Regions from separate parts of the Shewanella sp. TB7-MNA-CIBAN-0143 genome, predicted to be linked through region 2. Evidence: predicted binding sites of a transcription regulator. Region 2 holds the regulator's gene; each other region holds the start of a gene.
The links. The regulator FliA, encoded in region 2, starts transcription of late flagellar genes. The targets are predictions, from matches to a motif close to CTAAAGNTNNNNNNNNNNNNGCCGATA.
Positions count from the first base shown of each region.

Region 1 (4,042 bases), on a different contig from region 2:
TCCCCGTTGTGCTGGCTGGGCATTTTAGTGCTAACAAATTGCCGATGAAACTGATTCATCGCGGTTGTGCTGTGTTGTTTGCGCTACTTGGGGTCGCTACACTGCTGTGGTAAAAGGAGGTTCAATGTCCGATAACCAAGTTCTTGATGCAGATACTGCCCGCGGGTTGCCCTGGGTTGTTGCCATTGCTTTTTTCATGCAGTCACTCGATGGAACGATCCTTAATACTGCATTACCCGCTATGGCCAGTGATTTAAATGAAGACCCGCTGCGTATGCAAGGCGTGATTATCGCTTACATGCTCACCGTGGCATTGCTGATCCCTGCTTCTGGCTGGATCGCTGATCGCTTTGGCACCAAAAAAATCTTCTTTGGTGCGATTTTATTGTTCAGCTTTGGATCATTGCTTTGTGCATTGTCCAATTCATTAGACATGTTGATTGGTGCTCGGGTGGTACAAGGGTTAGGTGGTGCTTTAATGTTGCCAGTCGGCCGACTTGTAGTGCTGCGGGCATATCCACGTTCGGAATTGGTACGGATTATGGGCTTTATCACCATCCCCGGTTTACTGGGGCCACTGCTTGGTCCAACGATGGGCGGTTGGATGGTGCAATACTTGACATGGCATTGGATCTTTTTAATCAATCTGCCTGTCGGTGTAGTCGGTTGTTATGCGGTGTGGAAGTTCATTCCAGATCTTCGTGGTAAGGAAAAATCACGTTTCGATAGCTTCGGATTTTTGTTGTTTGGGGCTGCGATGTTATTGATCACCATCGCTATGGAAGGACTCGGCGAACTGCACTTACCACACTTACGGGTGATGTTGCTGTTATTTGGTGGTATGGCGTGTTTGATAGCATATTGGCTGCGGGCTGGTCGTATTAGTAATCCACTGTTTTCGCCATCGCTATTCAACACCAAAACATTTGCTATTGGTCTTTTTGGTAATCTGTTTGCGCGTTTGGGCAGTGGTGCATTGCCATTTTTGGTGCCGTTGTTGCTGCAAGTTGCACTGGGTTATTCACCATCTCAGGCTGGAATGAGTATGCTGCCGCTGGCCGCTGCAGCAATAATGGCCAAATCAGTGGCTCGACCGATTATCGAACGCTTAGGTTATCGAGTAGTGCTTACCGCGAATACTTTGGCGCTTGGCGTTATGCTGGCGACCATGGGCTTGGTTAGCGAACAAACTCCTTACTGGTTGCTATTAGCTCTGTTGGCGATTCTTGGCGCGATTAACTCGTTACAATTTACGGCCATGAATGCCGTGACCTTAATAGATCTTGATGATGTTAATGCCAGTAGCGGTAACAGTCTATTGTCGGTAGTAGGTCAATTATCATTAAGTTTAGGGGTTGCGTGTGCAGGTGCTTTGCTCGGTGGCTTCAGTACCGATGTCGGCAGCGGTACAGGGGGAACAGTACTTGGCGCTTTCCAACTGACGTTCGTTACCGTTGGTCTTATGACAATGTTAGCCGCAGTGATATTTTCGCAATTATCTAAAGACGATGGCCGTCGGATAACGCATTCATAACAGTGCATCATTTCGCCGATTTCGGATAAAAAAGGTATTTTGCGATTATTTATAACGCGGTATTTTTTACCAAAATGATGCTCTGAATATGATACAGATAAACCTCAATTTTAATTTCCCATTAGTTTTTTGTGCAGTCCGGCACACACTTCATTGTATGGTTGGTTAAAATATAAGCATGCATAAGCTTTATGGATAGCCGTGTGCATGTAAATGTGTAAGCGGATGGTAAACGGATAGTAAGCTGATAGTTAAAGGAGTCACGATATGGATATGAAGAAACATGGTTTATCGATAGGCATAAACCGAATTGAAAATGTGTTTTTTGTGACATTAAAAGCCATTGGCACATTAACCCACGAAGACTATCTCGTCATTACCCCTATGCTAGAGGGGGCATTAAGCCAAGTAGATCAACCTAAAGTGAGTTTGTTTCTCGATGCTACCGAGCTCGACGGCTGGGATTTACGCGCCGCGTGGGATGATTTAAAGCTGGGGTTAAAGCACAAATCTGAGTTTGAAAGAGTGGCCATTTGGGGCAATAGAGATTGGCAAGAATGGGCGGCCAAAGTCGGTAGTTGGTTTATTGCGGGCGAGATAAAATATTTCGACGATGAAGATGATGCGTTGAAATGGCTTCGATACTAATACGATGTTCAAGGTATGTTTATCTCGAATGATGCCTAGATCTTTACCGTTGTGATGGCATGATTAACCCTAGGAACAGATTCTCTAGGGCTATAAGCATTTACGCCGTGGTATTAACATTGTGACCACTGTTGCCAACGGGCTGCGGCGCAGGTGGTTGTGCTGCTTCAATGAGCTGCAATGCCATTTGACCTTCAATCTTTTGCTGTTCTTTAGCCATTACGGCCACTTTTAAGCTACTGCCAGAATCAATCGTTGTTGGCATTGAAGACGGTGAATTAACACTAATTGACATGGTTAACCTTAATATAAAGTCGGATGGTAATAGTATATCGGCTGAAAATCGAAGTGCTTGACACATTTTTGCTAAAAAGCATTCGTTGAGCTTTTTTTGATTATAGGTTGCGCACAACCAATGTTATAATTAACTCATATTATTGGTTAGTGGAGTGAAGCCTATGTCTAGTAAAGCGCTTACTGAGTCTCAATTACCTTCAGCGCAAAACCCGCTAGCACTTGAAAATCAAGTGTGTTTTTCATTGTATAGTGCGACTAATGCGATGATCCGCGCATATCGACCATTATTAGATGAGTTATCGCTGACTTATCCTCAGTATTTAGTGATGATGGTACTTTGGAAAGAGCCGGGGATTAGTGTTAAAACCTTAGGTGAAAAATTACATCTAGATTCTGGAACGTTAACGCCCTTGCTAAAGCGTTTAGAAGGTAAGGGCTTAGTGAGCCGTGGTCGCAGTGAGTTAGATGAACGCGTGCGAGTATTACATGTTACTGAGCAAGGCCAGCAATTACATCAGCAAGCGTTGAGTATTCCTGAACAGATGCGTTGTAAAGTAGGTGGCACTATTGAAAACTTACAACAATTAAAGCAACTGTGTGATCAAGCATTTACCATGTTAAATTCCGGAGAGGCGAGCAGCTGTGAAATGTGATTATTTTGAGCGTGGCGATTGTCTGTCATGCCGCAATATTCAACTACCTATGGTTGAGCAAGTGAGTGTAAAGCAACAACAATTAACCGATTTGTTTCGCGGTATCTCAGTTAAACAATGGTTAGCGCCAATATTAAGCGCAGAATCAGGTTTTCGTAATAAAGCCAAAATGGTCGTTTTAGGTGCCGCTCACAAACCTATTTTAGGTTTGGTTAATCCTAAAGGGGAGCCGGTCAGTCTATGCGACTGTTCGTTATACCCTAAAGATATGCAATTATTGTTACACCGTTTAGAACGATTTGTGCAGCAAGCTGGTATACCGCCTTATCGGGTCGATAAAAGCAAAGGCGAGCTAAAATTTATTTTACTGACTCGCAGCCAAAGTAGTGGCCAGTTTATGCTGCGTTTTGTATTACGTAGTGACCAAGCCATCGTGAGAATTGAACGAGAATTACCCCAATTATTACAAGAGTTTCCCGAAATCACCTTAGTCTCGGCCAATATTCAGCCAATCCACATGGCTATTCTAGAAGGCGAAAGGGAAATATTTTTAACGGAAACAACACGATTAGAAGAACAACTTAATAATGTACCGTTGTTCATACGGCCAAAAAGCTTTTTTCAAACTAATCCGGAGGTTGCCGCCCAGTTGTATCAAATAGCGAGGGAGTGGGTTACTGAATTCAAACCGAACTATATTTGGGACTTATTTTGTGGTGTCGGTGGATTTGGGCTTCATTGCGCTAACAGCAATACCCGTTTAACTGGAATTGAGATCGAATCTGAAGCAATAGAATGTGCCATCTTGTCAGCAACCAAACTAGGGCTTACACAAGTGGATTTTAGTGCACTCGATTCAACTCATTTTGCCAAAGGACAATCTGCTCAAGATAAACCGGATCTTATTATT
Region 1 is NZ_JBEOPL010000007.1:81,468-85,509, reverse strand. Features, by position in the region: gene AAEY97_RS07690 (TMEM165/GDT1 family protein) at 1-113, shown strand, start outside; gene mdtD (multidrug transporter subunit MdtD) at 125-1,534, shown strand; gene AAEY97_RS07680 (SpoIIAA family protein) at 1,802-2,182, shown strand; gene AAEY97_RS07675 (cytoplasmic protein) at 2,283-2,477, opposite strand; gene ohrR (transcriptional regulator OhrR) at 2,641-3,132, shown strand; gene rlmC (23S rRNA (uracil(747)-C(5))-methyltransferase RlmC) at 3,122-4,042, shown strand, end outside.
Region 1: the regulator FliA is predicted to act here: its motif matches at 2,513-2,539, upstream of AAEY97_RS07675 (cytoplasmic protein).

Region 2 (4,042 bases):
TGTTAGTGACGATAGGGTGTCTTTAGGCGCTAAGCCTGTGATGAAAGCTCAATCAAAGGTGAATCCACCTCCGGCGGCTGATTCTTTACAGGCATTGCTTGAAAAGCAACATAACCGCATGAAGCAACAAATGTCTGTGCGTCAAGACGAACCTGAGTTACCAGAATGGGCCCGCCAATTACAAGGTGCTAAATCGGCCAAACCAGCATCAACTTCTCAATCGCAAATGGCTCCTGAACAAGCTAAAAAAACTAATAAAAACCAATCTGCCGATATGGATGCATTGCGTGAAGAGATGGCTTCACTACGAAGCTTATTGACTCATCAAGTATCATCTTTGATGAAGGACCAGAAAAAACGTACCGATCCTGTTGGTGCAATGCTTGAAAGTAAATTGATTGCGGCAGAGTTTTCTCCGGTAGTAGCTGCTAAACTGGCTGGATTAAGCCAGCACTATACGCCTGCAGATTTGGTGCGTGCATTACCGCAAAGTTTAGCTAACTTACTTGACAATCAAGGTGATGATATTGTTAAACGTGGTGGTGTTGTGGCATTTGTGGGACCTACTGGTGTAGGTAAAACAACGTCTTTAGCCAAAATTGCCGCCCGATTTGCTGCCCATCACGGCCCAGAGCAGGTCGCGTTGATTACCACAGATCATTACCGTATTGGTGCCTATGAGCAATTAGCCACTTACGGTAAAATAATGGGTTGTCCGGTCAAGCAAGCACATGATTTAACCGAATTAGAACAAATTCTCTATCAATTTAGAAATCGTAAGTTAGTATTAATTGATACCGCGGGTATGGGACAACGTGATATGCGTCTATATCAGCAACTTGATAATTTAACAGCAAATAGTAGGATCCCTATTCGGAGTTACTTAGTCTTATCTGCGACCGGCCAACGTCGCGTATTACAAGATGCTGTAGAACACTTTAAACGCATTCCATTATCAGGTGCAATTTTAACAAAGTTAGATGAATCAATATCAATTGCAGGTGCATTGAGCGTATTGATTCAAAATGAGTTACCATTAAGTTATGTTACTGACGGCCAACGTGTTCCTGAGGACATGAAAGTGGCTGATACGCTAGAGTTGGCTAAGCAGGCACTCTCGGCGTTAAATGAAACAGAACAACAATCGTCACAAGACACAGTGTGGTCTAATGACACAGCCTATGCATTTGAGTAAAGATATGACTCGGGATCAAGCAAGTGGTTTACGTATGATGAATCAACCAAATAACGATAAAGTTAAAGTCATTGCCGTATCCGGTGGTAAAGGCGGAGTGGGTAAAACGAGTGTGTCAATTAATACTGCCGTTGCATTAGCTGAAAAAGGCAAACGTGTATTAGTACTTGATGCTGATTTAGGTTTAGCCAACGTCGATGTCATGCTCGGGATCCGTGCTGAGAAAAATTTATCTCATGTTTTGTCCGGAGATGCCGAATTAGATGACATCATAGTACGCGGACCTAAAGGTATTGGCATTGTTCCAGCGACATCAGGTTCGCAAGCGATGGTTGAGTTGTCGCCAGCACAGCATGCAGGGTTAATACGTGCATTCAGTGAAATGCGTACTCAGTTCGATATTTTAATTGTCGATACTGCAGCCGGTATATCTGACATGGTGCTGAGTTTTTCTCGTGCATCACAAGATGTATTAATTGTTGTATGCGATGAACCGACATCGATTACCGATGCTTATGCATTGATTAAAATCCTAAGTCGTGAGCATGGCGTGTTCCACTTCAAAATTGTGGCAAATATGGTGCGTAGTTTACGAGAAGGTATGGAATTATTTGCTAAACTCAGTAAAGTGACGGATAGATTTCTAGATGTTGCTTTAGAACTAGTGGCAACAATACCGTTTGATGAGAATTTACGTAAAGCTGTTCGTAAGCAAAAGCTAGTTGTTGAGGCGTTTCCTAAATCACCTTCTGCTATTGCTTTCCATGGATTAGCCAATAAAATTATGACTTGGCCGGTTCCACAACAACCAGGCGGTCATTTAGAGTTCTTTGTTGAACGTCTTGTACAACGTAAGCCGATACAAGAAGGAAGAACGGGTGAATAAAGCCGCAGCGTATACTCAATTCGATAACAAAACGTCTATTGTTGAACAGTATGCACCGTTGGTAAAAAGAATTGCTCATCATATGCTGGCAAGATTACCTGCATCGGTGCAACTTGATGATTTATTACAAGCTGGAATGATGGGGCTACTTGAGGCTTCATCTAAATTTGATAACAGCAAAGGGGCTAAGTTTGAAACCTTTGCTGGTATTAGGATCCGTGGTGCTATGATCGACGAAATTCGACGTGGTGATTGGGTTCCTCGTTCTGTTCATCGCAATAATCGTCGTGTCGCACAAGTGATTGATGAATTAGGGCAGCAATTTGGGCGTGATGCTAATGATACAGAAATTGCTGAAAAGCTTGATATGTCACTCGATGAGTACCATCATATATTAAATGATGTTTCTGTGGGTAAAATCATAGGCATAGAAGATCTTGGTGTTTCGCAAGATGTGTTAATCACAAATAATGAAACACCAGATGAGGCCTTTGACTCACTTGCTGAAATTCAATTCCAATCTGCATTGGTTGAAGCAATTAAGACATTGCCAGAAAGAGATGCGCTAGTGTTGTCGTTATATTACGATGAGGCGCTAAATTTAAAAGAAATCGGTGCCATCCTTGAAGTTAGTGAATCGCGAGTTAGCCAGATATTAAGTCAGGCAATGCTCAGATTAAAAGCGAAACTCAAGCATTGGACACAAGAATAATAACTTATCTAGAGCAAACGAGTGTCAGCTCACCGGAGGAAACCTTGGACAAGAATATGAAGATTCTTATTGTTGACGATTTTTCAACAATGAGGCGTATCATTAAGAACTTGTTGCGAGATTTGGGATTTAATAATACCCAAGAAGCAGATGATGGCTCAACAGCCCTACCTATGTTGCAAAAAGGCGATTTTGATTTTGTGGTAACAGACTGGAATATGCCTGGAATGCAAGGTATTGATTTACTTAGAGCAATCCGTGCAGATGATTCGTTAAAGCATTTACCTGTGCTAATGGTAACTGCAGAAGCTAAGCGTGAACAGATTATTGCTGCAGCGCAAGCCGGTGTAAATGGTTATGTCGTAAAACCTTTTACCGCAGCTACGTTAAAAGAAAAGTTAGACAAAATCTTTGAACGACTCGCATAAGCAAGGATAAGTCATGCAGGCATCAATATCGGGGTTAATCACTCTCGAACAGGCCCAAGAACTTGTTGAATTGCTTACCTTGGGTCAACAAGATAAAGCCGATGAAATGATCAGAGAGCTTGCAACGCCATTGCAGCGTGAGCTTTTTGAAGAAGTCGGTAAGCTAACTCGACAACTCCATAGTGCACTAAAAGATTTTCAAGTTGATAACCGTTTATCTGAATTAGCCAATACCGAAATACCAGATGCTAAAGAAAGATTGAACTATGTTATCGACATGACAGAACAAGCTGCAAATAAAACCATGGATGCAGTTGAAGAATGTCTACCTTTGGCCGATACCATCATTAGCAATATACAATCAGTGACGCCAATGTGGGATAAATTGATGCGTCGTGACATAGAAATGGGTGAGTTTAAGTCACTTTGTCATGATGTTCAGCAGTTTATGTTACATAGTGAAAATGATTCTAATCGTCTTCGCGAGTTATTAAATGAAATTTTGATGGCGCAAGACTTCCAAGATTTGACGGGGCAAATGATCCGTCGAGTGATTGATTTAGTTCGTGAAGTAGAAAGTAATCTGGTCTCAATGCTAACGGTATTCGGAGATCATACTACCGAATCATTGCCAACTATAAACGAAAATAAAATAGAAGCAGAAGGTCCCATCATGCATGCTGAACTGCGTGAAGATGTGGTGACAGGTCAAGATGAAGTAGACGATCTGCTATCAAGTCTGGGTTTCTAATTAGGAGTCAATTTAATGTCTTTTGATGTTGATGAAGAGATACTCCAGGACTTTTTAATTGAAGCTGGCG
Region 2 is NZ_JBEOPL010000002.1:313,859-317,900, reverse strand. Features, by position in the region: gene flhF (flagellar biosynthesis GTPase FlhF) at 1-1,195, shown strand, start outside; gene AAEY97_RS02755 (MinD/ParA family protein) at 1,200-2,081, shown strand; gene AAEY97_RS02750 (RNA polymerase sigma factor FliA) at 2,074-2,793, shown strand; gene cheY (chemotaxis response regulator CheY) at 2,838-3,221, shown strand; gene AAEY97_RS02740 (protein phosphatase CheZ) at 3,235-3,972, shown strand; gene AAEY97_RS02735 (chemotaxis protein CheA) at 3,988-4,042, shown strand, end outside.

Region 3 (4,042 bases), on a different contig from region 2:
GGTGCCAGAGTGACCCACGCTAAACGTATCGTATGGGCTTTCTTCACGCCATGGGAAAGGATGTAAACCATTCTTTTGTCGAATGGTATGCATCTGTTCACGACGATCGGTAAGGATTTTATGTGGATAAGCTTGATGCCCTACATCCCAAACTAACTGATCAAATGGGGTATTGTAGACATAATGAAGTGCCACAGTTAATTCAACTGTGCCTAAGCCAGAAGCAAAATGTCCGCTAGAAATAGCAACAGACTGAAGTAAGAACTGTCTGAGTTCATCAGACACTTGAGGAAGTAAACCTTGAGGTAACTTCCTTAATTCTTCTGGTGTATTAGCTTTCGCTAGTACTGGAAATTTAGAAATATCGAAGCTCATAGCGAGATTGTCTGACTCTTTATTATAATCTTCGCTCAATAATGTAGTGGGCGAAGTCTGCAATTAACTGGCTATTGTATGGTAATTTAGTCAGCGCTGATAGTGCATCTTGTATTAGTTGTTCTGCACAGGCTTTGGCACCATCGAGACCCAATAGTTTCGGGAACGTGCTTTTATTCGATTGCTGATCGCTGCCTTGTGGTTTGCCTAGCTCTTCGGTGCTGGCAGTAATATCTAAAATATCATCTTGCACTTGAAAAGCTAGCCCAAGCGTATGGGCATATTTCATCATTAATTTATAATGCTCATCGGGTACGTCAGCAGCGATTAAGGCAAGCTCAACCGCACAACTGATTAACGCTCCGGTTTTTTTATTATGTAATTCGGTTAATCGGTCTAAATTTATACTGTGATCTGTTGCACTCAGATCAATCGCCTGCCCACCGCACATACCTTGATACCCTGAAGCTTTTGCGAGTACTCTGACCATCGCCAGTTGTTGCTTCGGATGTAAGTCATTACAAGGGGCTGTGATAATTTCAAAAGCCAATGTTTGCAACGCATCACCGGCTAAAATCGCGGTGGCTTCGTCAAATGCAATATGAACAGTTGGTTGGCCACGACGAAGTGCATCGTTATCCATTGCCGGTAAGTCATCGTGTATTAATGAATAGGCATGAATACACTCAATAGCAGCCGCGGCTTTATCAAGTGCATTGATATTGACACCGAGCATGTCACCTACACTGTAGACCAAAAATGGTCTTATGCGTTTCCCACCCAATAGCGCACCATGGAGCATCGCTGCTTTTAAATCTGGTGCAGCGTCATCGAGCAGCGTTAAATGTTGGTTAAGAATACCATTAACGCGATTTTGGTATGTTGTTATTGCTTCAGCTAACACGTATCAAGACCTATTATTTAATACACACTATGTTGACGATTATTCACTTTCTACAGTGAACGACGCTAATTCAGCATCATCTTCATTTAATAAGATAGAGACTTTTTGCTGTGCTTGCTCAAGTTTGGCTTGGCTTTGTCGTACTAACTTAATGCCACGCTCAAACTGCTTAAGTGCATCATCCAGTGACACTTCACCTTGCTCCAAATGAGCAACAATGGTTTCAAGTTCAGTTAATGATTGTTCAAAACTGAGATTTTCAGGTTTTTTAGCCACGAGTAATATTCCTTTCATTCAGCGTGTGACAAGGTATATCAGCCCAGCGTATCGGTCAAATACAGTCGCTGGTTATTTGCTCAACAGCACGCTTTGTTATTGAATTTTGTTTAGAATGTACAAAAACAAGCTAAACTTGAGCCAAGTTTGTCCGATAACAAGTCATGATTTAAATTTGCTAGCAAAAATAGTATTGAAACTTTTGCTGTAATACATAACGATGGGCGTTGTTATTAACACAAAATGCAGTCGGATTATTCGGGTCATATAACGTGCGCTAACAGCACGATGAAAGTAGCACAAATAAGCAGCATAATGACTGCGATTGAGGAGAGGTTGTGGATTTAGCTACCCTAATAGGTATTATCGGTGCTTTTGCATTTATTATTGGTGCGATGATCACCAGTGGTGGTATCGGATTATTTATCGATGTACCGTCAATTTTGATTGTTGTGGCAGGCTCTTTATTTGTGGTGATGATGAAATTTAACCTAAAGCAATTTTTAGGTTCAATAAAGATTGGTATGAAAGCCTTCATGTTTAAATTAGATAAACCTGAAGACTTGATAGAACAAGCTGTCACCATGGCTGATGCTGCCCGTAAAGGCGGTTTTTTAGCATTAGAAGAAGCGGTTATTACCAACACCTTTATGCAAAAAGCCGTTGATATGTTAGTTGATGGCCATGACGGTGATGTGGTGCGCAACGCATTAGAAAAAGACATCGCATTAACTGAAGAACGCCACAAAACAGGGGTGGGTATTTTTAAAGCCATGGGTGATGTGGCACCTGCAATGGGCATGATTGGTACTTTGGTCGGTTTAGTGGCGATGCTATCTAACATGGACGATCCAAAGTCTATTGGACCTTCAATGGCAGTGGCATTGTTAACGACTCTTTACGGCGCGGTAATTGCCAACATGATCGCCATCCCAATGGCGGATAAATTATCATTACGAATGAACGAAGAATTGCTTAATCGTAATTTAATTATGGATGCAGTATTAGCGATTCAAGATGGACAAAATCCACGGGTTATTGAAGGCTTTCTGAAGAACTATTTGGCTGAAAGTGTGCGAAAAATCGATACAACGGACGGAGAGTAACTCATGGCTAAGGCCAAGTGTGATTGTCCACCCGCTGGCGCCCCTATGTGGCTTGCCACATTTGCAGACTTAATGTCGTTGCTGATGTGTTTCTTCGTGTTGTTGTTAGCGTTTTCTGAAATGGACGTGATGAAGTTTAAACAAATCGCTGGTTCAATGAAGTATGCATTCGGGGTACAAAACAAAGTTGAAGTAAAAGACATTCCTAAGGGGACGTCTGTTATTGCGCTTGAATTCCGCCCAGGTCGCCCCGATCCCACTCCAATAGAGATCATTAATCAACAAACCAATGAAATGACTCAGCCGACGATAGAATATCAGGCGGGTGAAGAAGACAGTGCTGGTGGTACTCAAAAGCAAAGCGGTGAGCAACGCGGTGGCAATGCAGCTGCAACAGCGCAACAAGAAGCTGAAGCCGTTAAAAAAGACGCTGCCTCTTCGCAAGAAAACATTAATGATCAAGTTAAAAAAATGGCTGAAAAACTCAATGAAGAAATTGTCGATGGCGCCATTGAAATTGAATCTTTAGGCCAACAAATTATTATTCGTATCCGTGAGAAAGGATCCTTTGCTTCGGGCTCAGGCTTTTTACAACCTAAGTTCAAACTTATTGTGCGCTCAATTGGTGAATTATTAAAAGATGTCCCTGGGGTTATTACGGTGTCGGGTCACACTGATGGTGCTGATATCAATAATGAGCTTTACAGTTCAAACTGGGAACTATCAAGCCAACGAGCTGTGGCTGTGGCTCATGAATTAAGAAGAGTTTCTGGTTTTGATGAATCAAGGATGAAAGTGGTTGGCGAGGCGTCTAATAGACCATTAATCGCCAATGATTCTATTGAAAATCAGGCTCGAAACCGCCGGGTAGAAATATCTATCGAACAAGGCAAAGCGAAAGAGTCGAATGAAATAATTGTAACTCAATAGTTTGCCATCAAAAGATAAGCGCAATCTCTACAAGTTAAAGAGATTGCGCTTTTTTGTTTTATAAATGTGCCTTACAGCGCTTTTACTAACAAATAACAGATAAAAAAGTGAATATGTTTGGTTAATAGGCATCATTTGGTATAATCGACGAATTATTGCATACGTTATGCTATTGACTGGATTGTATACACATCTAGAAAATAGAGCTGTGCTGTTTTTTTAATTTATTATCAAGGTATTACTGTCTTTTTTATTTAGCAAAACCGAGTGTAGTGCTATTTGATGGTGATACCTGTGGACGCCCCATGAAGTTTATTGTAAAGCTGTACCCTGAAATTATGATGAAGAGCAAGTCGGTAAGAATGCGCTTTACCAAAATGCTTGAAACTAATATACGTAATGTGCTTAAAAATGTGGATGAAGGTGCAAAAGTACAACGCTTATACGATCG
Region 3 is NZ_JBEOPL010000015.1:68,046-72,087, forward strand. Features, by position in the region: gene dxs (1-deoxy-D-xylulose-5-phosphate synthase) at 1-375, opposite strand, end outside; gene ispA ((2E,6E)-farnesyl diphosphate synthase) at 398-1,279, opposite strand; gene xseB (exodeoxyribonuclease VII small subunit) at 1,319-1,555, opposite strand; gene pomA (flagellar motor protein PomA) at 1,894-2,661, shown strand; gene AAEY97_RS13440 (flagellar motor protein MotB) at 2,665-3,591, shown strand; gene thiI (tRNA uracil 4-sulfurtransferase ThiI) at 3,897-4,042, shown strand, end outside.
Region 3: the regulator FliA is predicted to act here: its motif matches at 1,686-1,712, upstream of pomA (flagellar motor protein PomA).

Region 4 (4,042 bases), on a different contig from region 2:
AAGTCAGTTAGGTCAAGCCGATACCTTAGTTGGCAGCATGAAAGAGTCTGTGCTTCGCGGCATTAACGGCAGCATGACTTCCGCCGAGCGGCAAGTGATTGCCGATGACATGCGTCAAAGTCTTGAACAATTAATGTCCATTGCCAATACCAAAGACGAATCGGGTAATTATATTTTTGCGGGCAATAAAACTAACAGTGCACCTTTTGCATTCAATAATAATGGTGATGTGGTTTACAGCGGTGATTCCGGTATTCGTAAAAGCAATATTGCTGCAGGGGTACAAGTTAATACCAATGTGCCAGGCGACGACGCCTTTATGAACGCGCCCAATGCCATGGGCGATTATGGCGTCAATTATTCGTCATCACAGCAAGGCGACTTTGTGGTTACTAGCGCCAAGGTTACTGATACCGCGGCTTATGTTGATAATGACTACACATATAGCTTCGCATTCACTGATGACGGCGCTGGTGGCCTGAACGTCGAGGTGACAGATAACGCCTCTCCTGCAAATCCTTCTGTTTATGGCCCAGCATCTTTTGACGCTTCTGCGCCGATAAGCTTTAACGGCATGGAAATTAAACTAGAGGGTACGCCTGAAATTGGTGACACTTTCAGCATTGAAGAACAGCCGCAAGTCAGTATTTTCGATACGTTCAGCAAGGCTATCACATTATTCGAAAGCGGCAACGATGCACAAACACCTGCTGGTCAAGCAGAGTTGGCACAGCTCTTGAATAACATTGACAGTGGCGTCAATCAAATGAGTCAAGAGCGAAGCGTAACCGGCAACAGTTTAAAAGTGTTGCAACAGTACAGCGACAATCACATTGACGAAAAGTTGATTAACACCTCGGCGCTATCAAAGTTAGAAGACTTAGATTTTGCCTCAGCGATTACTGAATTTGAAAAACAACAACTCGCACTCAGCGCAGCGTCGAGTTTGTTCAGTAAGGTAAGTTCGACCAGTTTGTTTGACTATATATAAGTGAGCTTTAGATTTGGTTCAACACAAGGTCTTTTGTAGCAAGCTTTATAAATTAACAAGGTCTTTTTTAACAAGCTTTTTAACGAGCTTTTTAACAAGCTTTTTAAGTAAGCAAATAAGCATTTTATAAAAGCCACACATTAAACAGTTTACATGATTAACCGTTTAGCCAAGCTCCGAGTCTTGGCGTTCAACTAAGAAGAGGATTTACATATGGCTATTTCAGTTAACACCAACGTCACATCCATGAAAGCCCAAGGCAACTTAAATAAGGCGCAAAGTGCCACATCCATGTCTATGGAACGTTTAGCGTCAGGTTTACGCATTAACAGCGCCAAAGATGATGCCGCAGGCTTGCAAATCGCAAACCGTATGACCAGCCAAATTAATGGTATTGGTGTCGCAATGCGTAACGCTAACGATGGTATATCGATTGCGCAAACCGCTGAAGGTGCGATGGGCGAGTCAACCAACATCCTCCAGCGTATGCGTGACCTGTCACTACAATCTGCTAACGGTTCTAACTCTAGCGGTGATCGTGAAGCGATGCAAAAAGAACTTTCAGCATTACAATTAGAGTTAACCCGTATTTCAGACACAACTGCCTTTGGTGGTCAAAAGCTCCTTAATGGCGATTTTGGATCTAAAAGTTTTCAGGTAGGCTCTAATGCCTACGAAACAATATCGCTTAGTTTAAAAGATATTTCAGCCGACAAAATTGGTCGGACTAGCATGGGGACTACTGGCGCTATTGATGCCACCACTGTCGGTGAGTTAATTACCAATGATGGCGTTGAAGAGCTAACGTTTAAGTATACAAAAGCTGATGGCGTTGAATCTACATTGACTACTGAGCTAAGGGGCGTTACCGACATTGATGGGTTGGCAGCTGCAATCAATAACGCTTTGTCTGATACAGGCGCAACCGTAGCGAAGGATGCCGCTGGTACTGGTTTGGTATTTGGCGGGGGTATTGATGTTGGCACCATATTGGCAGTCGATACTTCAAAAAAATCCGATGGTGCTACTCCTCCCGTAGCAGCCCCTTTAACAGCAGCACCCTCCATCACGACAGCAGCTGCATCAGCCGCTACTCTTTCAAGTATAAAAAATGTCGATATATCTAACCAAATCGGCGCTCAATCGGCGATAGCTGTGATTGATGGAGCAATAGAGATGATTGATAGTAACCGAGCCGATTTGGGTGCGGTGCAAAACCGTATGGACTTTACCATCAATAACTTGGGTAACATCCAAAATAACGTCTCTGATGCACGTAGCCGTATTCAAGATGTTGACTTTGCTTCAGAAAGTGCTCAGTTGAGTAAGCAGCAGATTCTATCTCAGGCATCTTCAGCAATGTTAGCGCAGGCGAATCAGTTACCACAGGTTGCGTTATCTTTACTGGGTTAATAATAAGCTAAGTCATTAACCATTAGTTGTTAGGTATTAAGCGCTAGCTATTAAGGGTATTAGTAAACCCCGCCACTTACTTCAAGTTGCGGGGTTTTATTTAATAAGCTTAATTTATTGAAGGTAGGTGTTTATTGCGTTCTTATCGAAATTTTTTTGAGTAGTTGCAAAAAAAACTAAAGTTCTAGATTTTAATGCCGTTACCTTAACTGTAACCAATAAATGATCCGCCTGGCTTAATACAGACAGGCAATGTCTACAGTCAGGAATACGAGGAATTAAATCATGGCTATTTCAGTAAATACTAACGTCACATCAATGAAAGCGCAGGGCAACCTAAATAAAGCCCAAAGCAGTACAGCTACCTCTATGGAGCGTTTAGCATCTGGTTTGCGCATCAACAGCGCTAAAGATGACGCTGCCGGTTTGCAGATTTCTAACCGTATGAGCAGCCAAATTAATGGCATCGGTGTCGCCATGCGAAATGCCAACGACGGTATCTCAATTGCGCAAACAGCTGAAGGCGCCATGAGTGAGTCGACTAACATTCTACAGCGTATGCGTGACTTGTCATTACAATCCGCTAACGGTTCAAACTCTAGCGCTGATCGTGAAGCGATGCAAACAGAAATTACTTCTTTAAGTAATGAGTTAACCCGCATTTCAGACACAACTGCCTTTGGTGGTCAAAAGCTCCTTAATGGCGATTTTGGATCTAAAAGTTTTCAGGTAGGCTCTAATGCCTACGAAACAATATCGCTTAGTTTAAAAGATATTTCAGCCGACAAAATTGGTCGGACTAGCATGGGGACTACTGGCGCTATTGATGCCACCACTGTCGGTGAGTTAATTACCAATGATGGCGTTGAAGAGCTAACGTTTAAGTATACAAAAGCTGATGGCGTTGAATCTACATTGACTACTGAGCTAAGGGGCGTTACCGACATTGATGGGTTGGCAGCTGCAATCAATAACGCTTTGTCTGATACAGGCGCAACCGTAGCGAAGGATGCCGCTGGTACTGGTTTGGTATTTGGCGGGGGTATTGATGTTGGCACCATATTGGCAGTCGATACTTCAAAAAAATCCGATGGTGCTACTCCTCCCGTAGCAGCCCCTTTAACAGCAGCACCCTCCATCACGACAGCAGCTGCATCAGCCGCTACTCTTTCAAGTATAAAAAATGTCGATATATCTAACCAAATCGGCGCTCAATCGGCGATAGCTGTGATTGATGGAGCAATAGAGATGATTGATAGTAACCGAGCCGATTTGGGTGCGGTGCAAAACCGTATGGACTTTACCATCAATAACTTGGGTAACATCCAAAATAACGTCTCTGATGCACGTAGCCGTATTCAAGATGTTGACTTTGCTTCAGAAAGTGCTCAGTTGAGTAAGCAGCAGATTCTATCTCAGGCATCTTCAGCAATGTTAGCGCAGGCGAATCAGTTACCACAGGTAGCATTGTCACTACTGTAATCGCTACTGAAATCACTATTGGTGCTATTGTTACAGCTAGTAAGTAATAGGTAGTGATAAGTAGATGATTGACTGTTACGCACTGAGTGAATCGGTAATATAACGGCAATAGAGAAAAGGAAGATTCACAGTTGAATCTTCCTTTTTTGCTTTATG
Region 4 is NZ_JBEOPL010000019.1:5,467-9,508, reverse strand. Features, by position in the region: gene flgL (flagellar hook-associated protein FlgL) at 1-991, shown strand, start outside; gene AAEY97_RS15465 (flagellin) at 1,205-2,404, shown strand; gene AAEY97_RS15460 (flagellin) at 2,690-3,886, shown strand.
Region 4: the regulator FliA is predicted to act here: its motif matches at 2,581-2,607, upstream of AAEY97_RS15460 (flagellin).